Regions from separate parts of the Paenibacillus sp. sgz302115 genome, predicted to be linked through region 1. Evidence: predicted binding sites of a transcription regulator. Region 1 holds the regulator's gene; each other region holds the start of a gene.

What was found. The regulator LexA, encoded in region 1, represses DNA repair genes until DNA is damaged. The targets are predictions, from matches to a motif close to CGAACATATGTTCG.
Region 2: a site for LexA is predicted at 1,991-2,004, ahead of AC0LWN_RS06700 (YhjD family protein). Genes of this name have one in related genera too.
Region 3: a site for LexA is predicted at 1,822-1,835, ahead of AC0LWN_RS23700 (putative DNA modification/repair radical SAM protein). Genes of this name have one in related genera too.

Annotation. Positions count from the first base shown of each region.
Region 1 is NZ_JBVYOK010000001.1:836,422-839,698, reverse strand. It holds gene AC0LWN_RS03840 (hypothetical protein) at 1-37, shown strand, start outside; gene AC0LWN_RS03835 (hypothetical protein) at 120-500, opposite strand; gene AC0LWN_RS03830 (L,D-transpeptidase) at 763-1,101, opposite strand; gene lexA (transcriptional repressor LexA) at 1,213-1,839, opposite strand; gene AC0LWN_RS03820 (LysM peptidoglycan-binding domain-containing protein) at 2,038-2,451, shown strand; gene AC0LWN_RS03815 (DUF896 domain-containing protein) at 2,562-2,735, shown strand; gene AC0LWN_RS03810 (hypothetical protein) at 2,819-3,277, shown strand, end outside.
Region 2 is NZ_JBVYOK010000002.1:257,191-260,467, forward strand. It holds gene AC0LWN_RS06685 (xanthine phosphoribosyltransferase) at 114-686, shown strand; gene AC0LWN_RS06690 (hypothetical protein) at 791-1,108, shown strand; gene AC0LWN_RS06695 (hypothetical protein) at 1,230-1,448, shown strand; gene AC0LWN_RS06700 (YhjD family protein) at 1,511-1,966, opposite strand; tRNA gene AC0LWN_RS06705 (tRNA-Leu) at 2,144-2,227, shown strand; gene AC0LWN_RS06710 (BglG family transcription antiterminator) at 2,299-3,277, opposite strand, start outside.
Region 3 is NZ_JBVYOK010000015.1:84,403-87,679, forward strand. It holds gene AC0LWN_RS23695 (TIGR03915 family putative DNA repair protein) at 1-469, opposite strand, end outside; gene AC0LWN_RS23700 (putative DNA modification/repair radical SAM protein) at 469-1,779, opposite strand; gene AC0LWN_RS23705 (hypothetical protein) at 1,963-2,148, shown strand; gene AC0LWN_RS23710 (LacI family DNA-binding transcriptional regulator) at 2,439-3,277, shown strand, end outside.

The DNA.
Region 1 (3,277 bases):
TTTGGAGGAGCTGGGGTACGATCAGACACTCGAATAGCTCATAGAAATGCCTCCGGAAAAAGCTTTGCAGGAGCGCGGTGGTTTTTCCTGGAGGCCCAGATTAAGATGGCGTATTGTAATTATACGAAATTGAAGGCAGCGATTTGGTCAGCATACACGATAAGCTGCTTATATTCAATCTCAGTCCCGTAGCTGGAGAAAGGTCTTACAACCACATTATCCAGTACTACAAAGTTATAATTATAGTTCTTCTCAGGGTGCTCTGCGCCCAAGTAGGAAATGTACTCATCCACGATGACGTCATCCATTAATGATTTCAGGTTAAATACATCCTCATCTTGTCTGCTGTTATAGCCGGCTACATTTCCTTGAATGCTGCCAAAGCTGGTGAGGATGTTTACTCTGCGTTCCCCATGATCGTTGTTCAGCAGGAGATTGGAGAGCTTCCCCAAAGCATCCACCTTAAAATCAATATGGGTTCTAATCTTTGAATTATTCAAACCAGGCACTTCCTTTCGAGAATTAATCTTCCAATGTACAAGATTCGACATATAGCCGCAAAATTCCTGTATGAATGTGAAAAAAACTGCTTGAACATGTAGAACACCAACGCCGGGCTGTTGAGCATCGCCTGACGCTGGTGTTCTTTGTGCAAATATAAGAAAGTATAAGTTTCACACTTTACTTTATCCTTATATTTCTCGCTGAAACGGATACCTTCCTTTTATGGACGGCGTAGCCGTTTCTACTTGTGGTTCAAGCTTATTCGCGTATGGTGACCCGGGTTCCGATAGGCACAATTGCCGCCAGGGAGAGAACGTCCTCGTTGTGCATGCGGATACAGCCGTGGGAGACCATTTTGCCGATAGAGGAGGGATCATTGGTTCCATGAATGCCGTAGTGCGGTTTGGAGAGGCCCATCCAGAAGGCACCGAAAGGTCCGCCGGGATTGGGCTGTTTGTTGATGATTGTGTATTCACCTGCCGGAGTAACGGTCAGCATTTTGCCAATGCCGACGGGGAATCCTCTGATCATGGTGTTGCCATCCAGCAGATACAGCATCCGCTGCGACAAATCAACGATAATACGGTAATTGGGCATTGTTATCAGCTCTCCTTTGCTATCAGGATATGTGTGGAGTGAGATGATGTTCATAAAGGAAAAGACTGCTCTGCTTGGCAGCAGAACAGTCTTCGAAGGGGATTGGAGATATCAATGGATGTCGCGGAAAAGTCCAATGACTCTACCCAAAATGGTAACGCGGTTAAGGCGTAGCGGTTCATAAGCCGGGTTCTCCGGCTGCAGGCGGATATGATCACGTTCTTTGTAAAAGGTCTTGACTGTTGCTTCGTCTTCTTCGGTCATAGCGACAACGATATCACCGTTATCTGCTGTTTGCTGCTGGCGGACGATAACATAATCGCCGTTCATGATGCCAGCGTCAACCATACTGTCACCGAGTACTGAAAGCATAAAAACTTTGTTGTCGCCTACATAATGGCTAGGCAGTGGAAAGTAATCCTCAATATTCTCTGTAGCTGTGATCGGCACCCCGGCGGTAACCTTGCCCACTACTGGAATACGGGTAACCGTCTGGACGAATTGGTGAACATTCTCGGAGTCCTCCTGGCCGAGTAGTTCAATCGCACGTGGTTTTGTAGGGTCTCGGCGGATAAGGCCTTTCTTCTCAAGGCGGTCCAGATGGCCGTGTACGGTGGAGCTGGAGGCCAGTCCAACCGCTTCACCGATTTCCCGGACGGACGGCGGATAACCCTTGCTGCGGACTTCGTTACGTATAAATTCCAGGATCGCCAGCTGACGACTCGAAATCTTTGACATCGGAATCAACCCCATATACTATGTTTGGGAAAATTATAACATAGAACCTCCGTTCGTACAAACATAAGTTCTAAAAAATATGGAAATAACCGCACCAAAAATAAAGGGAACAATTGTTCGAAAAGGGTATTGTGCAAAACACATGTTCGTGCTATATTATTTTCGAAAGTAAGAACAAGTGTTTGGAGGTCGGTAAATATGTTAAAGTACAGCACATACCGCAGCATCTACGACGAGGTTCGCGAAGTTCATACAGCGGATAACCATTCTGCTTCTATTCATAGACTCGATATTAAGGAGCTTATCCTAGCATTGTTTACAGCATGCAAAGGGTTATTCCGCCAAGACAATTTTGTGAAGCTGGCTTTGGTTCTTCTTTTAGTTGTTTCCGGGTTTACCGTAGTCGGAAATGTTTTTGCGGGATCGGTGTCATTATTGAAGCAGGAGAAACGGGTGGTTGTCGAACCCGGGGACACTCTTTGGAGCATTGCATTGAAGAACAAGCCTGCTGATATGAAAACTGCCGTATATATAGAAGGAATCAAACGGACAAGCGGGTTGGATAACAGCAGCATCAAGGCTGGTGACGTGCTTACATTACCGGTTTATTAACTGAAATTCACACCTCATAATTCCATGCAGAGAGCTTTCAGGGAGCAGACCTTGACAAGCTCTTTTTCTCATGGCACAGTTAGAATGAATTTAAAGGGGAGGGGAACACATTGAATATTGATCAATTGGTCGCACGCATTAACGAATTGGCACGCAAGCAGAAGAGTGACGGCCTGAATGAAGAAGAGCTGGCGGAAAGAGCCAAGCTCCGTGAGATCTATCTGGGTAACATCCGCAACAACTTCCGTGCTCAGCTTGATAACATTGAAGTTGTCGATAATTAAGAGCATGAACAAGGCTACATGGCATCTATAGACTGTGCCTGTTCCTTTTCATAGATATTACAGGATGACTAGGGGGAACTTACATGGCCCGTTCTTGGGAAAGAATGGTTCAACGCAACACACAGCAGCTTAACAAGCAGCGCAAGAAGCAGGGGAAAGAGTCCATTTATGCTTCAACCAGCTCTGCCGCTGCAAAGAGCAGTGATATTTTTAAAGGCCGCAACATTGTGTTTCCTGTAGTTTTGATGCTGCTTGGGATGATGTTCTGGGTAGTTGGCTCAATAGACGAAGCCAGGGGGAGCGGTATACTGGCCAACTGGCTGGGAGTTGTGCTGTATTTCTTGCTGGCGGCACTGCTGTTCTTCCGGCGCCCTTATTTAAAGGTTGAACGCGCTAGGCTCTCCACAATCAAATTCAACCGTGAACGCTGGCTGCCGGCAGCGGATATTGAGAAGATCATCGTGACCCGCAGCGCAGTCTCCATTAAATATAAGGGTAAACGTACACAATGGGTGTTCTCCAAGCTGCTCAACCGTTATGAC
Region 2 (3,277 bases), on a different contig from region 1:
CATATAGTACAGGTTATGATGATGAGCAGAGGGACATGACTTCTGCCTAATGCTTAAGTGGGGTTATTATAGTAGAACGTCTGAAATATAAAGGGTAATGGAGGTTCATAGCCATGGAATTATTGAAACAACGGATTTTGCAGGAAGGGGTCGTCGTTTCCGATCAGGTGCTGAAGCTGGATGCACTGCTCAACCACCAGGTAGACCCTGAGCTGACGATGGAAATGGGACGGGAGTTTGCCGGGAGATTTGCTGATGCTGGAGTGACACGGGTAGTTACCGTGGAATCCTCGGGTATTGCCGTGGCATTTGCCACCGCTTACGAGATGAAAGTGCCGCTTGTTTTTGCCCGCCGCAAAAAAACGCTGCTTGCCGATCCCGACGCCTTGTGCGAGAGAGTGCCTTCATTTACGAAGGGTATCGTTACAGATATCATGCTGTCCCGCCAGTACATTTCTCCGGACGATAAAGTCCTCTTTATCGACGACATTATCGCCAATGGGGATGCTGCGCGCGGCTTGATCAAAATCATCCAGCGCTCGGGCGCTGAACTGGTCGGACTGGGTGTGGTTGTGGAGAAAAGTTTCCAGGCCGGGGCAAGAACGATCAGGGAGCAGGGCATCCGGCTGGAGTCGCTTGTCAGAATTACGTCTCTTAGCGAAGGAACAATTGTCTTTGACAATTAAACAGTGACAAATACAGGAACGCAGCCTAATTTTGCAACAACTGCTTTTCACCCTATAACTTTTCCTTTATAATGGGTATCAGACATGAGAGAGGAGGCGTCACAATGGGGAAAGAACCGGTGACAGAGCAATTTTTTATTGATAAATTAACCGAGGCCAAGGATCATTTCGAGCGTGCGCTGGATTGCAAACATACGGAGTTCGACGATCTGTACCCCTATATGATTGAACATCCTCAGTTTTTCTGGTATAAACGTTATGTTGCTTGGTCGGAGCTTCTGACCATCACAAGTTTGTGTGAAGAGCTGTCCTTCAACTGGAGACAGAATTTCACGGACCATCAGGTGGAATACTTGGAAGAACGTGTGATGTCCGCTAAAGTTCTTGACTTCTGGTTTGAGAAGAATGAAGCGCTGATATAGGAACTTCATAAGATATACATTGATGTGATTGGCAAGCAATTAGACCCGAATGGTTTATCATTTGGGTCTTTTTCATGAGTGGAAAGGGTAGATTAAGTGTAGAAAGGAGACTTTGGACCGCATGATCAGTGATGAACAACTGGATGCTTACCGGATATCCGGAGAGCGTATACGTGTTGTGCGTGACGGCTTGGAGAGCAATGATGTAAAAGGTATTGTCCTGGCCTGGGACGAGTCTCAGGTGATGATCCGCCGCCCCAATAAGCGGGTAGTGAAGCTGGACCGCAACTATATATACCAGCCTTATACCGAGCCCAGACAAAATCCTGAGAATTTATAAAAAGCACAAGCAGCCCCGTCCGGTTATGGACGGGGCTGCTGATCTATAGACGGCAACAGTTCTTAAATTGACAAAGCCATCTGTTCTGCTGTTTCTTCCCGGGGAATACCATGAATCTCCGGTGACAAGCCGAGATAGGCGCGCATGCGCTGCATCATTTCATTGCGGAAGCCGGGCCACGGGATATTTATCTCACCGGCATATCCCCGGCAGGAATACTGGGCTTCTACGCCGCGTTGATCCTGGCGGATAGTGGTGATCTTCAGATTATGCGCGTTAAGCTCACGGGTGATCTCCTGCAGCATCAGCGAAGTTTTCTTCGTTGCACCGGATACCAGCTCCATGTATAGCTGTGGAGTCTTGAACAACCCGCTTTTGCCGATCACCCGGCAATCGCGTTCAAATACTTTATGAATAAACGTTAGCAGCAGATAGCTTCTGACAAGGGACATTTCGCTATGGGTTATTTCTTCAGGGAGTGCTGCAGAGTGTAGTGGATTTCTCTTGGTAGTCGCCATATAAATCACCTCATTTATAGTATGCGAACCTTTGTTCTTATTATACCCTGTTTCCACAAATAAAAGCAATTATTATACAAAAAATTCATTTACATAAAATCATTATAAAAAGATTGACTTCACAATTTCATCGTGGTATGATCTATCTTGTGGCCGCGAAAATGGTCATTGAAATATGCGGTCGTGGCGGAATTGGCAGACGCGCACGGTTCAGGTCCGTGTGGTAGCAATACCGTGGAGGTTCGAGTCCTCTCGACCGCATCAGCTTTTCAATGAATAAGCTTCTGAATTTCCTTTGTTGGAGATTCAGAAGCTTTTTCGTTCTTATGGGATTATTCCCAGCAGGCGATTAGTTGATTGACAAAATCATCAAAGTGCTCCAGGGATGACAGCAGATTCACATTTTTGTCGTCCGTTAATATGGTGGCGTGTGCATCGAATACGTCGCGGAATATTTTTCGATCCTCTCCGCTGACGGTGATTAACAAAACAATTTTCACGGTAGAATGATCCCACTTGATGCCATTTGGATTCAAATAAATGAACATACCCGTTTTGCGGGATTCCATTTTGATCGCATGAGGAATAGCCACTTGTCCGAACGCGGTAGAGGACATCGCTTCCCGTTCCATAATTTTGGTGAAAAAATCTTCATCCGTATAACCGTCCCGGTTCATAATTTGACAGATAAACCGTAAAACCTCTTCTTTCCCGGACCTTGCCGTAGAGCTGCAGAAATGCCTTTCGTCCAAAAAAGATTTTAGATGGAGCTTAAATTGATTTTTCTTTTTTTGCTCTTTTAGCTCAAATATTTTGTTCGACACTTTCTCCCGGTCGCTTTCGACAAAAAACGGAGTAATCACGACATATGGGACTTCCGGAATTTTGTGCAATTGGGCGGAAGAAATAATAAAATCGCTGGATGCATGATTCAAATCGCTTTCGTCTGTGACAATCGAATGAATTGAAATATCGTCGCCAAAATACTGCTGCAATTTATTGATCATTTGCACATTCATGTTGTAGTAGAGCGGAAACAGCACTGTGCACGAAATTTTTATGTTCGATTGCCGCTGCAATTCTATGGCATACCCCAGGTGAAAAGCCAAATAAGCAATTTCATCGTCGCTGATCCTAAACCCGGTTTTTTCTGTAATTACATGGGAAGCGTGCACGGCACAATCGTAAATGAGCGGGCATTCCCTTTTGATCGTGTTCGTTAACGGATTTTTCGTTGAATGGTTGTTTTTTAAGCGCATCAACAGGTTTTTTACATGCAGCGTAAAACGGGTAATAAAATCGGCATCGGCA
Region 3 (3,277 bases), on a different contig from region 1:
GAAGCACGAAGCTGCGGGGTTCGATGACCGCCGCCATGACAGGACCGTAAACGGAGAAACGGACAAACCCCAGATAAAGGTGGGCTTCCCGCTGAAGCTGCTGAACCGCCTTGAGCAAGGCGTCAACCGTATCATTGGCAAGCATGTTCATCACCTTGCGGCCATGCGTGAAGCCGAGATAGAGAAAGTTCAGCAGCAGCAATTCCTTGTCCGGCGCACATGTCCAGAATCCCAGACGGACCAGTTCCTCTGCTTCGGGAGAGATACGCAGCGGTATGGAGCGCAGCACCCGGTCTGCCTTGGTGATGTCGGTATCAATCCATTTTGATTCCAGCAGCAGCGCTTGCCCATCCCCGTCAGAATGAATGGCAAGCGGGGCTTCCTTCCATGTATAACTCTCGAACACGCAGCACAGCAGTCCTTCGAAGCTGCCGTCATAGGTATATGCCAGTGGGGATGCTGCAAACATCAGGCCTGCCCCCCGTTCACCAAGGAGGCTGCTTCTGCTGCCGGCAAAGCTGCCAGATAGGCATCATCGAACAGGGAGAGCTGTTCGTACTGCGGCTGTTGAAACTGTGCAAGCTCCTGCCCGGACATGAGCGACCGAAGCAGGGTATGCTCGCCTACTTTGAGGCCTTCGAGTGTCTTCCCCTTGCAGGTGATAAAGAACTGGGCGCGTTTGAGCACGACGCCTAGCTTCTTCAAAGCGTGAAAGTCCAGCGTCCCGGCACGGCGCGCCTTCACAATCCGCTGGGCGCTCCTTACCCCGATGCCCGGCACACGCAGCAGCATTTCATACGGCGCACGGTTGATCTCAACCGGGAACTGCTCCCGGTGGTTAATGGCCCAACTGCATTTCGGATCGAGCAGCGGGTTGAAGTTGGGAGCCGCTTCATCCAGTAACTCGCTGGCCCGAAAGCCGTAGAAGCGCAGCAGCCAGTCAGCCTGATACAGTCGGTGCTCCCGCAGCAGCGGCGGTTTGGTATCCAGGGAAGGCAGCAGCGAATGCTCTACCACGGGGGTATAGGCAGAGAAGAAGATGCGCTTCAAGCCGAACTTGCGGTATAAACCTTCCGTGAGGTTCATAATCTGGTAGTCGGTGTCGGGCGTCGCGCCCACGATCATTTGCGTGCTCTGTCCGGCAGGGGCAAAACGGGGAGCGTGGTTGTATTTGACCAGATCGGAGGAATTCTCGGTTATCTTGTTCTTGATCAGGGCCATCGGCTTCAGGATGGAATCCTTGCTCTTATCGGGAGCAAGCAGGCCAAGGCTTTCTCTGGAGGGCAGCTCGATGTTGACGCTCATGCGGTCGGCGAGCAGGCCGAGCCTGGACAGCAGTACATCGTCTGCGCCGGGAATGGCTTTTACATGGATATAACCTCCGAAGTGATAGACATTCCGCAGCAGTTCCAGGGCGGCAATCAACTGCTCGGTTGTATAATCGGGGTTGCGCATAATACCGGAGCTGAGAAACAGGCCTTCTATGTAATTGCGGCGGTAGAATTGCATGGTCAGGTCCGCGATCTCCTCCGGCGTAAATGCGGCCCGGCGTGTTGGGTTCGATTTGCGGTTGATGCAGTAAGCGCAGTCATATATGCAGCCGTTGGTCATAAGTACCTTCAGCAGCGAGATGCAGCGGCCGTCCGCCGCGAAGCTGTGGCAGATGCCCATACTGACCGCATTGCCCATGCCTCCGGGCTGGCTCTTGCGGCTGGAACCGCTTGAGGTGCAAGCTACATCATATTTGGCCGAAGCGGTCAAAATTTCAAGTTTCTCCATAACATCCACGGTCAACGCCTCCTCATAGGGAAAAGTATATACCGAACATGTGTTCTTGTCAAAAATAGGATTGGAGCAGCGAAAATGTATGCGCATTCCTACTTGTGCTATAATAACAACTGATAGCTGGTTAATTGTGAGAGATTTGGTTTTATTGAAAAATAGACCGGGAGTGTTGCGGAGATGAGATATAATATTTGGCGTCCAATAATGTTGATTTTGGTCGCGCTCGTTACAAGAACATTAGTGAACAGTGTATGCCTCTTGTTTGGCATGTCGCCTGCTTCAGCAAGCAGCGTCGCCATGATTGGGATGATTATTGCCGCGCTTGTGATGTATAACCGGATGATGAAGCCGCGCCGTAAATAAACGTAAGAGTGGACCGGACAGAGAGGGCTGCCAAACACAGGGGGGGAATTCCAATTAATCCCGAAAATCATCCTTTTCAGCGGGATTGGCGGGCGTTTTTCCCTGTACTCTTAAAGGCTGATCTACACTGTCCGTGGATTGGCAGCATTTTTTTCTGAGAAAATAGTAATTTTGCGATGTAAGAGCTTGCAGAATAATATTTTATGTGGTAAGTTTTAGGTGTCACTTTTAAATCTAAACGTTTAAGCGGCTAATGGACTATGGTTCGGATGCTTAGACAGGAGAATCCCATGAGGAAAACCAGCATTAAAGACATAGCTCTCAAGGCCAATGTTTCAATTGCTACCGTCTCCTATGTGCTTAACGGCACCCGTAATGTCCGTCCCGAAACGCACAAGCGGGTGACAGAAGCCATAGAAGAACTGAACTACAAACCGAATGATATTGCCAAGAGTCTCAAACGCAACCGCACGAATACGATCGGCGTAATCGCAGAAGATGTGACCGTGTTCAATGCACCTGAAATTATCGACGGCATCAATGACTTCGGGGACCGGAACGACCAGCATATCCTGCTTGTCAACCTTCGCCTGGATAAGCGGATTGGCCGCAACTTCAGCGATACGGAGGCCTACCGCAAATATGCCGCCAACGCCGTGTCCGAGCTGCTCAGCAAACAAGTGGATGGAATCATTTATATCGGTGTACATACCCGTGATTTAACAGGCCTTATTGATGTCGAAGGCAAACCTATTGTATATACCTACGGTTATACACAGGATGATATATCTATCCAATATAATGATGAGCAGGCTTCCTATGAAGCGATGTCGTACCTGGTCCGTAAGGGACACAGCCGAATCGGGATTATCAGCGGTCTGATGGATTCCATTCCATCCAGACAGCGGCTGAAGGGCTACTACAGAGCGGTTACCGATTTCGAGCTGCCTTTTGATCCTACGCTGATCAAGATGGGGGATTGGGAGCGGGAATCCGGATATCGCCTGACAGGCGAGCTGCTTGCGCTGCCGGAGCCTCCAACAGCCATTCTGTCGATGAACGATGTAATGGTTGTCGGTGTATTGCAGGCGGCGGATGAGCGTGGTGTCAGCATCCCGGGGGATTTGTC